DNA from 2 places in the Rhizobium sp. 57MFTsu3.2 genome. Region 1 is predicted to be linked to the other one. Evidence: riboswitches for the same ligand, from Rfam matches in the RefSeq annotation. Region 1 holds a riboswitch; the other holds the start of a gene.

Region 1 (7,982 bases):
TTCTGTTTCTGCCGCCAGCACTGCTGCTGTTCACGATCTTCGTCATCCTGCCGATGGGCGAGGCGGCCTGGTACAGTCTCTACAAGTGGGATGGCTACGGTCTGCCGACACAGTTTGTCGGCATGCGGAATTTCGAGGTCCTGTTCAAGAACAGCGCCTTCATAACAGCATTGAAAAACAATGCCCTGATCATCGTTGTTTCCATTCTGGTTCAGATTCCGCTCGCGATCTGGCTGGCGATGATGCTGGCGCACCGGATCGCCGGTGTGGTTCTCTTCCGCTTGATCTTCTTTCTGCCCTACGTCCTGGCGGAGGTGGCGGCAGGCCTCATCTGGCGCTTCGTCTATGACGGCGACTATGGCTTGTTTGCCTCGGCGGCCCACCTCATTGGCGTCGAGACACCCTATGTTCTGGCAGACAAGGACCTGGCAATCTATGCGGTGCTGGCTGTCGTCGTCTGGAAGTATTTCGGCTTCCACATGATGCTGTTCATCGCCGGGCTGCAGTCGCTCGACAAGAGCGTGCTGGAGGCTGCCGAAATCGATGGCGCGAGCGGCTGGCAACGGTTCCGCTACATCACGCTGCCGCTTCTCGGTTCGACGGTCCGCCTGTCCATCTTCTTTGCCGTCGTCGGCTCGCTGCAGCTCTTCGACCTCATCATGCCGCTGACCGGTGGCGGGCCGTTCAATGCGACGCAGACCATGGTCACCTTCCTGTTCAACTTCGGCGTCACGCGCATGCAGGTCGGCCTCGGCAGCGCCGTCGGCGTCGTCCTTTTCGTCATCTGCGTGACGCTGGCCTTCGGCTACAAACGGATATTCATGCGCAATGACTGACATGGCCTCATCTGCCCGGACCACGACCGGCACGAAGATCTATCTCTATGTTTCGCTGACGCTCATCGCGGCGATCGTGCTGGTTCCCCTGATGACGACGGCACTTGGCGGCTTCAAGGACCTCGGCGACCTCAGAACCAACCCCTTCGGGCTACCTGCCGCATGGCATCCGGAGAACTATACCGACATTCTCTTCGGAGACCGCTACTGGCGACAGATGATGAATTCGCTGATCATCGCCACCTTGACTGTCTGCCTGACGGTTTCGGTTTCCGCCATGGCTGCCTTCACCTTCGCGCATGTAAAGTTCTTCGGTGCCGGCTTCCTGCTCAATTACTTCCTGATCGGCCTGATGTTTCCGGCCGCGACCGCCATCCTTCCCTTGTTCATCCGGATCCGGGACCTGGGCCTGTTGAATTCCTACTGGGGTGTCGTCCTGCCGCAGGTCGCCTTTGGCCTCGGCATGAGCATTCTCTTGTTCAGGAACTATTTTCGCAACCTTCCGGAAGAATTGTTCCAGGCTGCCATCGTCGACGGCTGTGGCTACATCCGGTTTTTCTGGCACATCTCGCTGCCGCTCTCGCGGCCGATCATTGCAACGGTCAGCATCATCTCCTTTGTCGGCAGCTGGAACAGCTACATCCTGCCGCTGATCATGCTGAATTCGGAGACGATGTATCCCTGGCCGCTCGGCATCATGGTTTATCGCGGCGAGTTCGGCACTGCCTGGCAGCTGGTGCTCGCTTTCATCACGCTGACAATCATGCCAACGATCATCGTCTTCTTCCTGGCGCAGAAGCACATCATCGCCGGCTTGACCGCGGGTGCGGTCAAGTCCTGAGGTGGCTTTGCCTCAGCCGAAGACGAGCCCGCCGTCGACGATGAGGTTCTGCCCGGAAACGGCGCGTGCCCAGGGGCTTGCGAAAAACAGGACCGCATCAGCCATTTCCTCGGGCGTCGTCACTTGCCGGAGCGGGGTGTTTGCCGCAATCAGATCGAAGACCGCATCCGGTGTGGCGCTGCTCGCTTCGGTGGCGCGCAGCAAGCCGCCCGAGACCATGTTGACGGTAATGCCTGATGGGCCAAGCTCTGCGGCCGCCGTGCGGGTCAAGGACAGAAGCGCACCCTTGGCAGCCGTGTAGTCATGGTAGGGCACCACCGGGTTCTGGAAGAGATTGGTGCCGATCGTGATGATCCGCCCAAAACTGGCAGTGGCCATGACCGGGCGGGTGGCCTGGATCACGTTCAAAGCCCCTTTCACGGCGGTATCGAGCTGTGATGTCATTTCACCCCAGGTCAATTGGTCGAGCTTCGATCGGGCGTCTCCGTTGAAGCTGAAGTCGGTCAAGGCATTGTGCACGACTGTCGTCGGCGCACCGAGTGTATCCTTGACCTCGGCCACCATGCGCTTGACGGCCTCGCTGTCGCGGACATCCGCCTGGAAGGTTCGGGCACGATCACCCAATGACGCGGCAAGCGCCTCGGCCTCGATGCGGCTGTTGCGGTAGTTGATTGCGACCTTCGCGCCTTCGCGGGCAAAGGCAGCAGCAATGGCGGCGCCCAGGCCACGCCCGGCCCCGGTGATGATGACGGTCTGTTCGCTGATCGCCAATGTCATCTCGAATGTCCTTCTCTCAACTTCCAAAGCTCATGAAAATGCTGAACCGGCCCGTGCCCGGAACCGACAGAAAGCGTATCCGCCTGCGCGACGGCATGGGCGAGGTAGCTTTTCGCATCCGCCACTGCCTCGGGCAGCGTCGCCCCCTTCGCGAGCTCGGCGGCAAGCGCGCTCGATAGCGTACAGCCGGTGCCATGCGTGTTCGCCGTCGGTATCCGGAGCCCCTCGAACCAGCTCAACCCTGCGGCTGTCGCCAGGACATCCGGGCTCTCCTGGCTTGGCAGATGACCGCCCTTGACCAGCACCGCCTCCGGGCCAAGAGCACGCAGGCTTTGCGCCTGCTCAGCCATGTCCGCGCGGGTATCGGCCGTCGGTCCATGCAGGAGTGCTGCCGCTTCCGGAAGATTGGGAGTAAGCAGCGTCGCAAGCGGCAGCAGCCGTCGGGTGAGGACGTCGACCGCGGACACATCGAGGAGGCTAGCCCCGCCCTTGGCGACCATGACAGGATCAAGAACGACCGGAATGCCCTTGTGGGGTTCGATCGCATCGGCGACAGCGTTGGCGATTTCGGCATTGGCAATCATGCCGATCTTGATTGCATCAACACGGACATCGGCAAACACTGCCTTGATCTGGTCGGCGACGAAGGCAGCCGGAACCAGATGCACACCGCAAACGCCCTGTGTGTTTTGCGCCGTCAGCGCGGTCAGCACTGCCATGCCGTAGACACCGCGGGCAGAGAAGGCCTTCAGGTCCGCCTGGATTCCGGCGCCGCCGGAAGGATCGGACCCGGCAATGGAGAGAACGTTTCGGATCATCGGTGAACCTTTCTGATGTTTTCCGCGATCTCGCGAGCCGCCGCCTCAGGGTCACGCGTGCCGCATATCGCAGAGACGACGGCAAGACCGTCAGCCCCAGCAGCAAAGACATCCCCGACATGAGCCGCCTTCAGCCCGCCGATTGCGACTGCGGGAACGGGGCAGATGCGCACGAGGCGAGCAAGGCCAGCAAAACCGGTCGGCTCCTTGTGATCCGCCTTCGTCGATGTCGCAAAGACCGGGCCGATACCCGCGTAGTCGACGATTGCCGGATCGACCCCCGCGGCCAGCGCCTCGGTCTCAACGGAGAGGCCAAGGATCATATCGTCTCCAATCCGCGCGCGGGCAGTTCGCGCATCCATGTCCTCTTGCCCGATGTGCAGACCATCAGCACCAATTGCGACGGCAGCCTCCACGTCATCGTTGACGATGAGCAAGGCACCGGTGCCAGACAAAGCCGCCTTGAGCGCCCGACCTGTTTCGATCATCAGGGGTGTATCGGCATGCTTGTCGCGCAGCTGGACAACGCTCGCTCCGCCAGCAACAGCCGCCCGCGCGGTCTCCACCATGCCGAAGCCGGCACAAAGACCGGGATCGAGGACAAGATAAAGTGAAAGGTCGATGGTCCTCATGCGAAACGCACCCTTGCATGGCGATCGAGGAGCGGGGCGTCAAGCGCTGCAAGCGCATCGAGAAACGCCGGAGAAAACGAACCCGGGCCGTCCGCGCTGCTGGCTGCCATCTCACCGGCAACAGCAAAGGTCGTAAGCGCTGCAACCGTTGCCTCGAACGGCGCGGCAGGCCGGATCGCCGTGAATGCTCCGACGAGGCAGGTCAGTGCGCAGCCGAGCGCGGTCACCTTGGGCATCAAGGCCGACCCGCCTTCAATCCAGGCAGCTCGTTCACCGTCGGTGACGAAATCGACGACGCCGGTTACCGCGACCGTCGCACCGTGTGTCCTCGCAAGCAGCCTGGCGGATTCCTCTGCCTGTTCGACCCCGTCACGACTGTCCACCCCCTGGCCCCGACTTTCGCCACCGGCAAGGGCAATGATCTCGGAGGCGTTGCCACGAATGATGGTTGGACCGAGTTCCAGCAGCCGATCAACGGCCGCCCGGCGGAATAAGGTGGCATAATGGGCAACCGGATCGAGAACCCATGGCTTGCCGGACTGGCTGGCGGCGAGGGCTGCCGCCTCCATGCCGCGCAACCAGGATGACGACAGTGTGCCGATGTTGATTGTCAGTGCGCCTGCGATCGCCGCAAACTCGCCAGCCTCTTCTTCCGCATGCACCATGGCGGGAGACGCGCCGGCGGCCAGAAGCACATTGGCTGCGATGTTCATGGCAACGAAGTTGGTGATGCAGTGCACGAGCGGCGGTTGCGCGCGCAGTTCGCTCAGCAGTATTCCCGGTAAGGTCTGATCTTGCATGGTGCGCCTTTCGATCGGGGAGAAAGGCGCGGGGACTGACGCAGGAGGCGAAACGTCCCGAGCGACTCCCTCCGCCGGCATTATCCGGTTCAGGTTCAAAGGGTCCTTCTCAGCCCATCTTTCGAGGGCGCCCCTGTCTCTCACTGCCTTCTTCTCGCAGAGAAGCGCTGGCCTGTCATCCATAAAATGACATCGCCAGGTGAACCCGGCCATGCCAGGAAAGGCCCCGAAGGAGGCGCGGCGCCTGCCGGCCTTCTGGCGGTTGCATCACTCATCTGATAGCGCGCCATAATACAGCTGACGGAAGGACTTGGATTCCCCCTGCAAACGTTTCACTTCTGGATTGCGGTGAGCAACCTTTTACCGATTCCGGCGCCGCTTTTCTCTGTCCGAACCATGGCACTTTCCAAATGTTCGGCGGTTAATAGCCGGCAGTTGTAAGCATGGTTAGATGGCAGCCGACACAGCGATCGTGTTGCATTTACTTATTTTTGTTTACTTTCCAGGAATTGTGTCAAATGGCATACTCCCGCTCGCTGGGTAAAGGCGAGTTCCATGGGCGTCCGACGATTTTCGGTTCTGACCTACTCGACTGCTTGATTACACGCGGCCAATAGGCCGGCAAGACAATGCCGATACAATCGTCCAACTCGGTTGGCGACCGAAGGGAGGTCTTGATGCGAACACTTCATGCTGCAGTATTTGTACCGCTTCCTGCCGTGTGTGTTCTCCTATCTGCTACCATAACAATAATCTCGCCCGCACCTGCCCTGGCCCTGTTCGTCTGCGCAAACACCACAGGCTCGGGAGACGGGGCGGCTGCCGGTGGTGTCAATGACGTCGCCTGCGGAACCAATGCGACAGCGGCAGGCGCCGCGGGAGCAAACTCCGCTTTCGGTGCGGGAAGCAAGGCGACAGGCGGAGCCGCCACTGCCCTCGGCACAACGACGAATGCGTCCGGTGCGGCATCGGTGGCAGTTGGTCAAAATTCTCAGGCGACGGACAGGGGCGCGGTCGCCGTTGGTTTGGCCAGCAACGCCTCCGGATTCAACAGCACAGCCATCGGGGAAAATAGCAGAGCTGCCGGCCCTGGCGCGACTGCCCTGGGGGTCGACAGCAATGCGCAGAGTGTGGACAGCACGGCCGTTGGTGCTCGAAGCCTGACGACGGGTGCCGGTGCGGTTGCCATTGGGGTCGACAGTCGGGGCACCAGTGTTGATACTTTGGCTGCTGGCGTCAGAAGCCTTGCCAGTGCTGGCGGCGCAGTCGCGCTCGGAGGTGACAGCAGTGCAAGTGGCGGCAATAGCACTGCGGTTGGTAATAGGAGTTCGTCCTCCGGCAATCAGGCAACAGCGATTGGATTTAACAGCAGTGCCCGGGGCCTAAATAGTCTTGCCCTGGGGACCGGCTCAGTGTCATCAGGGCAGAATTCAGTGGCGCTCGGAGCTGGTTCGTCGGATGGCGGTATCGCCAATGTCGTCTCCGTCGGGGCGCCGGCCGCCGAGCGAAAGATCGTCAACGTCGCGCCCGGCACGATTTCGGCGACCTCGACGGATGCGATCAATGGCTCCCAGCTGGACGCCACCAATCAGAATGTCGCCCAGAACACGAACGAACTTGCCGATCACGAGACGCGCATTACGAACAATACCAACTTCTCAACCTCCATACGACTGAGATCGCCGGCCTCGATACGCGTGTAGCCGCAAATACAAACGCCATCGATTCCCTGGACAATCGCGTCAGCAGCCTCGAATCCAGCATGTCGCCGATGAATGGACGCATCGACAAGGCCTACGAGGGCACGGCGATGGCGCTGGCGATGGGTGGGGGAACCCTTCCGAATGACAAGAACTTTGCGGTGTCCATCAATTGGGGCACGTTCGAAGGCGAGAACGCTTTCGCTGGCAGCGCTTACGCGCGGATTACAGAGAATCTGCTGATCCATGGCGGCGTCGGCGTAGGGGCGAGCGAAGGTACTTTCGGTGGGACCGCGGGGTTGACATTCACGTGGTGATCGTCCGAGCGCTACAGCCGTTCGGTTCACGCGAGCCGAGATCCTCAACGATGCATCTGCCGTTCAAATTTATCGTCGCGGCGCTGGCAGTCCTTTGCATAGAGGCCGGCTTTGAAAGCCCCGTTCGCGCCGAAATCAAGAAATCCCTGAAGGAAGATGTTTCAAGAGCACCGCGTCCGGCAGATATCGATCGAAATGGCGTTCTTATCCTTGTGCGAAACACGCTTCTTGCCCTCGACCAGGCGAACAAGACTGGCAACTACACCGTTCTGCGGGAACTCGGCTCGCCAGGCTTTCAGGCCAATAATTCCGCGCAACTTGCAGAGATCTTTGCCTCGCAACGAAAACAGGGATACGACCTGAGTGGCCTTGCGGTCATCGAGCCGCAACTAACCGTGCTTCCGCAGATCGAGCCAGACGGCAAGTTGCATATGGCGGGGTTCTTTCCGTCGGTGCCAATCCAGGTGCATTTCGAGCTACTCTATGCGCCTGTCGATCGTCAGTGGAAGCTCTTCGGGATATCAGTGAACTTTGATGAAAGCGGCCCGGCCGCACCCGCAACAACCGACAATCGGCCCCAAAAGCCGGATGTTCCGGTGAAGCTTCCTGACCCGCCGACGCCTGCGGTCAGACCGAAAGCACCTTCTTCAGATTCGGGCCTTTGAGACGTCGACCTCGACGTCGTCGGGTTCCGGCTCCTGCACGGAAATGAGGACTGATCGATACGCCGGGCCATCAGATCCGCTCCCAGCTGCTGGTCAAGTGAACTCCCGTCGGTGCGCAAGGTCCAGGGTCGCGCCTGTGACAAGCTGGACAGATCATATCTCGGGGCCTAGTGTTCTGAAATGTTGGGATGTCGTCTTCTTCTCTTCGGTTTGATCGTGCTGTTCGCATGGACAGCAGGCGCGCAGCAGATGCCCTGTCCCTTTGAATATCCAGACACGCCGGTCAACCGGTCTCGCGGGGTGGTCGGCTGCTCGCTGCAGTGCGATCAAAAGCTCACGTGTCCCGGCCAGCAGGCGATCGAGCCACAAAAGCTCCCTTCGGCGCAGGCTCCCGGCAATGCGGTCAATGCGAGTGGAACTTGTCCGGAGGGGAAAAACTGGGATTCGAGAAGGAAAACTTGTGTCGCGTGCGCCGCGGGGGCGTCGTGGGATGCCAAGCGCTCGACCTGTTCCTGTGGGACCGGCCGGTTCGTTGATCCGAAGACAAAGCGCTGCGTCAGTTGTCCCGAGAATTGGGGTTGGGAAAAGGGGAGGTG
Region 2 (7,982 bases), on a different contig from region 1:
CGGATGCAGCAGGCGAACGGGTCTGGCGAGGTCGACCTCGGGCGTGTGTAGATAGAGCATTTCGCCGCGCACGCCGCGAAGCCCACTCGTTTGCCCAATGCGTGCTGCGCCCGTGCAATCGACGATGTCGTCGTAGCCGGTGGTCTCGGCCACTTGGTCGATGAATGCAACATGTCGAGCGGCGAGCTTTTCTCGCAGCAGACCCAGCACTCGTCTCGGATCGAGATGTCCTTCCAGCGGGAAGAACAGAGCACGCCTGAAGCGGCCTGCGAGAGCCGGCTCCAATGGGCCGATCTGCTCCTCGCCCAGCCATTCATGGCCGCTGGTGCGGCTGGCAAAGCGATCGAGTTCACCCTGATCGCGCGCGGGGGCAACGACCAGCGTGCCGTTTCGGTGTACCTCGCCGGGCAGCATCATGTCCCACCGATCGATGGCACCGCAGCCACTCAGCAAGACGGCTTCGTCCGCGCCTTCACGCTCACACCACGGTGCCAGCATGCCGCCCGCGAGCCATGATGCTGCCTGGCCGAAATCTGGATTCGGATCCATAACGGTGACGTCAGCACTTCGAAGAGTGAGTTCGTGCGCGACCGTGAGGCCGGCAACGCCGGCCCCTTTGACGAGGACATGCATCTCAGTCACGCGACTCTTGGATGGTATCGATCGGCATATAGAGATCGCCACCCTCGCGGTATTTCGCCGCCATGGCGTCGAGCCCTTCTTTCTGCGCTTCAGCGCGGATGTCGTGCGAAATCCGCATCGAGCAGAACTTCGGGCCACACATGGAGCAGAAGTGCGCCACCTTGTGCGCTTCCTTCGGCAGCGTCTCGTCGTGGAAGCTGCGGGCCGTCTCCGGATCGAGCGACAGGTTGAATTGATCCTCCCATCGGAATTCGAAGCGGGCGCGCGACAGCGCATCATCGCGCGATTGAGCTGCCGGGTGACCCTTGGCGAGATCGGCAGCGTGGGCGGCGATCTTGTAGGTGATGACGCCGGTCTTCACGTCGTTGCGGTCGGGGAGACCCAGATGCTCCTTCGGGGTGACGTAGCAAAGCATCGCCGTACCGAACCAGCCAATCATCGCAGCACCGATGCCCGAAGTGATGTGGTCATAGCCCGGGGCGATATCTGTCGTCAGTGGTCCCAGCGTGTAGAAAGGCGCCTCGCCGCAGACGGCGAGCTGCTTGTCCATGTTTTCCTTGATTTTGTGCATCGGGACATGGCCCGGGCCCTCGATCATGACTTGGCAGTCCTTGGCCCAGGCGATCTTCGTCAGTTCGCCGAGGGTCTCCAGCTCGGCGAATTGTGCGGCGTCGTTGGCGTCGGCAATCGAACCCGGACGCAGGCCGTCGCCGAGCGAGAAGGAGACGTCATAGGCGCGGCAGATGTCGCAGATCTCCTCGAAATGCTCGTAAAGGAAGCTTTCGCGATGGTGATGAAGACACCACTTGGCCATGATAGAGCCGCCGCGTGAAACGATGCCGGTGACGCGGTTGACCGTAAGTGGGATGTAGTGAAGCCGCACGCCGGCATGGATCGTGAAATAGTCGACGCCCTGCTCCGCCTGCTCGATGAGCGTATCGCGATAGACCTTCCAGGTCAGGTTCTCGGCGATACCCTCGACCTTCTCCAGCGCCTGATAGAGCGGCACGGTGCCGATCGGCAGCGGCGAGTTGCGGATGATCCATTCGCGGATGTTGTGGATGTTGCGGCCGGTGGAGAGATCCATCACGGTGTCGGCGCCCCAGCGCGCGGCCCAGACCATCTTCTCGACCTCTTCGGCCATCGAGGAGGTGACGGCGGAGTTGCCGATATTGGCGTTGATCTTCACCAGGAAGTTCCGGCCGATGATCATCGGCTCGGCTTCCGGGTGGTTGATGTTGGCGGGGATGATGGCGCGGCCGACGGCGACTTCCTGTCGGACGAATTCCGGGGTGACGTGATCGGGAATATGGGCGCCGAAGCTCTCACCGTCGCGCACAATTGCCTCGGCCTTAGCCTTGCGGCCGAGATTTTCGCGGATGGCGATGAACTCCATCTCGGGCGTGATGATACCGGCGCGCGCATAGGCGAGCTGGGTCACGGCCTTGCCGTCCTTGGCGCGGAGCGGTTGGCGCTTGGCGGGAAATTCCGGCGTCAGCCGCTCGCCGCTGGCAAAGCCGTTATCCTCGGGGCGCACCTGGCGACCCCGATAGGCTTCGACGTCGCCGCGCGCGAGCACCCAGCTGCGGCGCAGTTCCGGAAGCCCCTGCTCGATGCTGATGTCAGCGCCTTCGACCGTATAGATGCCGGAGGAATCATAGACCGTGACCGGTGGCTCGCCCGATGTCGGGTGGACGCTGATTTCGCGCATCGGCACGCGGACATCGGGGTGAATGTCCCCAGGGATGTAGATTTTCCGAGAGGCCGGTAGGGGGCCTGTTGTAACGGTCGGGGTGATGGTCTTTGCGGCAATATTCATGGTTTGAGGCTCCAAGTTTTAAGTTTGGAGACCCAGTCCTCAGCCGGAATGATGAAAAGACGCCGGCACGGATTCCACGCGTGAATCCAATGCTTTCGAGCGCTTGCACCGTCCCTACGCCAGTATGAACTGGATCAGGTTCAACGGGTCACTGCGCACGATAGCAGTATCTCAGCCCCTTGCCGGGACCCCCCTGGTGAATGTCAAAAGGTTAGAGCCAGAGCAGCAAAGCTGTCAAGCCGACTGCCGCAACTACATGGAAAGGTCCAGAGCGCGGCCTTCGAAGAGGCGGCTCTGCGAACCCTCAAGATGCGCCTTCATCAAAGCCCGCGCGTCTTCCGCACGTCCTTCGACGATGGCGAGGTAGATCTTGTTGTGCTCCTCGTAGACCTGCTCGAGGCCCTGACGCGGACCAAGCAGCGATAGGCCGTGAAGGTGCATGCCGACGGCGATGTGGGCCTTCAGGGCATCGATCGAGGCTGTGTAATAGTGGTTGTTGGCGGCTTCGGTGACGGCCCGATGGAAGGTGAAGTCGGCGTCGGTGCGATGGAGCTGGTGGCTGGTCGCCTCGCGCAGATCGGCGAGCGCTGCGGCAATCCTCTGGATCGCCGCTTCGTCACGGCGCTTGGCAGCAAAGTAGGCGGCGGCAGGCTCGATCGTCAGTCGAAACTCGTAGCAGCGCTGGATATCGGCGATCGTCTTGACCGGCGAATAGGAAAGCTGCGTCGTCGGCGAACCGTGGGCGCTGACGAAGGTGCCGGCTCCCTGACGGGCATAGACGATGCCTTGATCGCGCAACCGTGCCAAGGCGTCGCGCACGATCGGACGCGACACGCCGAGCATCGATGCAAGCTCATGCTCACCGGGAAGCCGCGAATCCGGCGGATAGTTTCCCGAGCGGATACGCTCCTGCAACTGGTCGAAGACGCGATCGACCAGCTTGACGGCCTTGCCGCGCTCCGGCTTTGCCGCAGGCGCCGCTTGCGCATTCGCCGGTACACCGTTTGCTTCGTCCACCTTCACTCTCCCCGTCGGCATGTCCTATGCCGCCTGATTCTGCGCGATCAGTCTTACCAAACTATCCGAATTACCGAAGCCCCCGGACTTCACCGCGCAGCGCAGACGCAGGCCGTCTGCCGTTACGACGTCGAACCACGGAATACCCGCCTCGATTTCGCCCTGCGGCCTCAGAACCCGAATGCCGAGCTCGCGAAAAACTGCCAGTGCCGTATCGCCACCGCCGACCATCAGCATGTCCGGGCGCGTCATCTCTATGATGGATTTTACGCCTTTTGCGAAGCGGTCGGCAACTGCCACGGCTTCGCCGCTGATTTCGCCAGTACAGCGGACGAGTAACGGCAAGCCAACTTGTGCGTCGGAAGGCACTGCTCCCATGGATGCATCGATGGCAGCGGCGAGGCAGCCGGTACCCTCCAGCCTGGCCATTTGTGCTGTTGTGATCGGGTCGCGGGAGCCGAAGGCAAAGACGGTCCGGCTCGATGCGGCAAAAGCGTTGCTTGTCCTGTTCGACTGTCCGATCTTGCGGGCAAGTGCAGCTCCGATACCGCGGGCGCCGACAGCAAGGGCCCTCTTCCAATCGCGTGCCTCAACCACTTGGTCGAGATCGCTGTCCGTTTCGGCATCGCGGACCAGCACTTCGGTTCCACCACTTGCATCGAAAAGCTCGGCAATCGGCAGCGGCTTGTCGACACCACGACCGACGACGTGACCGTTGTGGGTCAAACGGTCCTGATCGGGAATGGCCGGCGCCACCACGATTGTCTCGTGACCGAAGACGGTAGCCAAAGCTACGCTTTCCGCTGCAACGTTCCCCTTGAGCCGGGAGTCGATCTTTTTCAGAACGATTTGAGGCGAGGCGGCAAGAAGGGCCTTCGCCGCAGCGCTGACCCTTCCTGCCGCTTCCTCCTCCGGGAGAGCTCTCGAAGCCGTGTTGACCACCACGACCTCGCAACCGGTCGCAAGCGTTTCCGATATGGCACTGACGTCGATCGCGACAGCGACGGAAAGTCCGGCGTCGACAAAGGGGGTTCCCGTGTCGAGCGCGCCGGTCAAATCGTCAGCGATGATCGCGACCTTCAGCGTCATGCAGTCTGTCCTGAGTTGACAGCGTGGCAGGCGACGAGATGGCCAGGCTTGGCTTCCTTCCATTCCGGCACGACCTTGCTGCACACGTCCATGGCGATCGGGCAGCGCGAGTGGAAGCGGCAGCCGCTCGGTGGGTTGAGCGGGCTCGGCACGTCGCCCTGCAGGATCTGGCGCTTGCGCGTGCGCTCCAGCTCCGGATCGGTTTCCGGAACGGCTGACAGCAGTGCCTTGGTGTAGGGGTGCAGCGGGTTCTCGAACAGCTCCTCGCGCGTCGCAAGTTCCGCGAGGCGACCGAGATACATGACGCCGACGCGGGTGCTGATATGGCGCACGACGGCCAGATCGTGGGCGATGAACAGGTAGGTCAGGCCATACTTCTCCTGCAGGTCGAGCAGGAGATTGATGATCTGCGCCTGGATCGAGACGTCGAGCGCCGAGATCGCTTCGTCGCAGACGATGAATTTCGGCTGGCAAGCAAGCGCGCGGGCAATGACGACGCGCTGCCGCTGGCCGCCGGAGAGTTCATGCGGATAGCGCTGCGCAAAGCGGGTTGGCAGGCCGACGTCGGTCAGCAGGTTGGCGATCTTGTCCTTGAGCTCCGCCTTGGTGCAGAGCTTGTGGAAGAGGATCGGTTCGCCGACTGCCTCACCGATCGTCATGCGAGGGTTGAGCGTCGAATAGGGATCCTGAAAGACGATCTGCAGGTCGCGGCGGAAGGGCCGCATCTGCTTTTCATCAAGGGTCGCCAGGTCCTGGCCCTTGTAGACGACCTTGCCTGATGTCGCCTTGTAGAGGTTGAGGATGGTGAAGCCGGTGGTGGACTTGCCGCAGCCGGATTCGCCGACGAGCGAGAGGGTTTCGCCTTCCATGATGTCGAGATTGACGTTGTCCAGCGCATAGACGGTCGCCGAACGCTCGCCGAAGGCGCCGAGCTTGACGTGGAAATGCTTGACGAGGTTTTCGACCTTGAGCAGCGGTTGTGCACCCATCACGCAGCCTCCTGCATTTTCTGGACGACGAAGCAGGCCGTACGGTGGTTTCCGGCGCCTGACAGCGGTTCGAGTTTCGGTACGCGCTCGTGGCAAATGGCTTCCGCCAGCGGACAGCGTGGGGCAAAGGGGCAGCCTTTGGGGCGGCGACCCGGCTCCGGCGGCGTACCGCCGATGGACGAGAGCCGGCTTGCGGGCGCATCCGAGAGCTTCGGAATCGAGGCGAGCAGACCGCGCGTATAGGGATGGCTTGGGCGGGCATAAAGCTCGTCAACCGGGGCATCCTCGACGACGGTTCCGGCATAAAGCACGGCGACACGATCGACGAGACCGGCAATCAGCGCCAGGTCATGGGTAATCCAGACAACCGACATGCCGAGCTTGGCGCGCAGATCCTTCACCAGATCGACGATCTGCGCCTGAATGGTGACGTCGAGCGCCGTCGTCGGTTCGTCAGCGATCAGCAGTTTCGGGTTGCAGGCAAGGCCGATCGCGATCATCACACGTTGGCGCATGCCGCCGGAGAGTTCATGCGGATAAGCTTGCAGGCGCTCTTCCGGCCCGGGAATGCCGACGAGGCGCAGCAGTTCGACAGCGCGGACTCGCGCATCGGCCTTCTTCATTCCACGGTGATAGATCAAGGGCTCGCAGATCTGGTCGCCAATGCGCATCACCGGGTTGAGCGAGGTCATCGGATCCTGGAAGACGAAGCCGATGTCGCCGCCGCGCACCTTGCGCAGTTCCTTGTTCGACATCTTTTGCAGGTCGTGGCCGTCGAAGCTCGCGGATCCCTTGGTGACCTTGATCTTGTTGGGTAGAAGCCGCATCAGGCTCAGCATGGTCAGACTCTTGCCGCAGCCGGATTCGCCGACGACGCCAAGCGTCTCGCCCTTGTTGACGTGCAGATCGATGCCATCGACCACGACCGCCGGGCCGTTTCTGCCATCGATTTCGACCGTCAGGCCGCGGACATCGAGGAGTTTTTCGTTGGATCGGGTGGTGTTCATCACTTCGAACCCCGCGGATTGAGTGCGTCGTTGAGGCCATCGCCGAGGAAGCTGAAGGCGACCGAGGCAAGGCCGAGAACGGCTGCCGGGGCGGCCAGCAGATGCGGATAGTGCTGCCAGACGCGCAGACCGTCCGAGATCATGTTGCCCCAGCTTGGGGTCGGCGGGTTGACGCCGATGCCGAGGAAGCTGAAGGCGCTTTCCAGAACCATCGCGGTGCCAAGGCCGGCGCTGACGGAGACGATCAACGGGCCAAGCGCATTCGGAACGACGTAGCGCTTCATGATGATCCAGTTCGAAAGGCCGAGCGCCTGCGCGGCCGTGATGTAGGGCCGGCTGCGGATCGACAGCACCTGGGCGCGAACGAGACGCGCATAGGGCGGCCAGGAGATCAACGCCATCGAGCCGAAGACCAGAATGAAGTCGACCCAGACCGTCTGGCGATAGAAGGGATTGAGCGTCGCCAGATACTGCGCCTCCATCCATTTGGTGATGGGGGACTTCAGCGATGCATTGATGACGACGACGAGGAGCAGGTTCGGCACCGACATGGTCATGTCCGTCAGCCACATGATGACGCGGTCGAACGGATTGCCGAAGAAGCCAGCGATCGCGCCAAGGATCGTGCCGATAAATACGGCGATGACTGTGACGATGACCGCGACCAGGAAGGCCGTGCGGGTGCCGAAGACGACACGGCTGAACACATCGCGGCCGAGGTCGTCGGTACCGAAGAGATGTTGCAGCGATGGAACGGCGTTGCGGGCCTGCAGATTCTGGCTCAGGTAGTCATAGGGCGTCAGATACGGGCCAAAGATCGCTGTGAAAGCGAGGATTGCCACGACGATCAGGCCGAAGACGGCAAGCTTGTTGCGCTTCAGGCGATACCAGGCGTCGCGCCACAGGCTGACGGGTGCTTCTTCCTGAGCTGCGACGGGAGAGAGAGGGATGGCGGACATGGTCAGCGGCTCCTTCTTGCATCGTTGGCACGCGGATCAAGCAGCGGATAGAGAACGTCGACCAGAAGGTTCGAGATCATCACCAGGAAGGATCCGATGAGCGTGATCGCCAGAATGACGGGGTAGTCTGAATTGGTCAGCGCCTGCACGGTCAGGCGACCGAGGCCGGGAAGACCGAAGACGAGCTCAACGAAGATCGCGCCGTTGACAATGGTGATCATGATCAGGCCGAGCTGTGTCACGACGGGCGTCAGCACCGGGCGCAGGATATGGCGCAGCGCTACGACCATCTCTGGCACGCCCTTGGCGCGGGCGGTGCGGACGAAATCTTCAGACAGCACCTCGATGACGGCGGCGCGCGTTTGGCGGACGATCAGCGCGATTGGTTGAAATGAGAGCACGATGAGCGGCAACAGGATGCGCACATCGAAAACACCACCCCAGCCATACGGCACCTTGA

What was found. Region 1 has a riboswitch for thiamine pyrophosphate ahead of thiM (hydroxyethylthiazole kinase). Riboswitches for the same ligand answer to the same signal wherever they lie in the genome.
Region 2: another riboswitch for thiamine pyrophosphate. It lies ahead of thiC (phosphomethylpyrimidine synthase ThiC); the one in region 1 lies ahead of thiM (hydroxyethylthiazole kinase).

What each region holds. Positions count from the first base shown of each region.
Region 1 is NZ_JDWI01000027.1:83,111-91,092, forward strand. It holds gene AF71_RS23930 (sugar ABC transporter permease) at 1-836, shown strand, start outside; gene AF71_RS23935 (carbohydrate ABC transporter permease) at 829-1,677, shown strand; gene AF71_RS23940 (3-oxoacyl-ACP reductase) at 1,690-2,454, opposite strand; gene thiD (bifunctional hydroxymethylpyrimidine kinase/phosphomethylpyrimidine kinase) at 2,451-3,272, opposite strand; gene thiE (thiamine phosphate synthase) at 3,269-3,904, opposite strand; gene thiM (hydroxyethylthiazole kinase) at 3,901-4,704, opposite strand; TPP riboswitch at 4,754-4,849, opposite strand; gene AF71_RS23960 (hypothetical protein) at 5,382-6,407, shown strand; gene AF71_RS23965 (YadA-like family protein) at 6,467-6,721, shown strand; gene AF71_RS23970 (hypothetical protein) at 6,772-7,386, shown strand.
Region 2 is NZ_JDWI01000024.1:64,473-72,454, reverse strand. It holds gene thiO (glycine oxidase ThiO) at 1-633, opposite strand, end outside; gene thiC (phosphomethylpyrimidine synthase ThiC) at 635-2,461, opposite strand; TPP riboswitch at 2,555-2,666, opposite strand; gene AF71_RS22495 (FadR/GntR family transcriptional regulator) at 2,714-3,499, opposite strand; gene AF71_RS22490 (four-carbon acid sugar kinase family protein) at 3,503-4,567, opposite strand; gene AF71_RS22485 (oligopeptide/dipeptide ABC transporter ATP-binding protein) at 4,564-5,556, opposite strand; gene AF71_RS22480 (ABC transporter ATP-binding protein) at 5,556-6,563, opposite strand; gene AF71_RS22475 (ABC transporter permease) at 6,563-7,522, opposite strand; gene AF71_RS22470 (ABC transporter permease) at 7,525-7,982, opposite strand, start outside.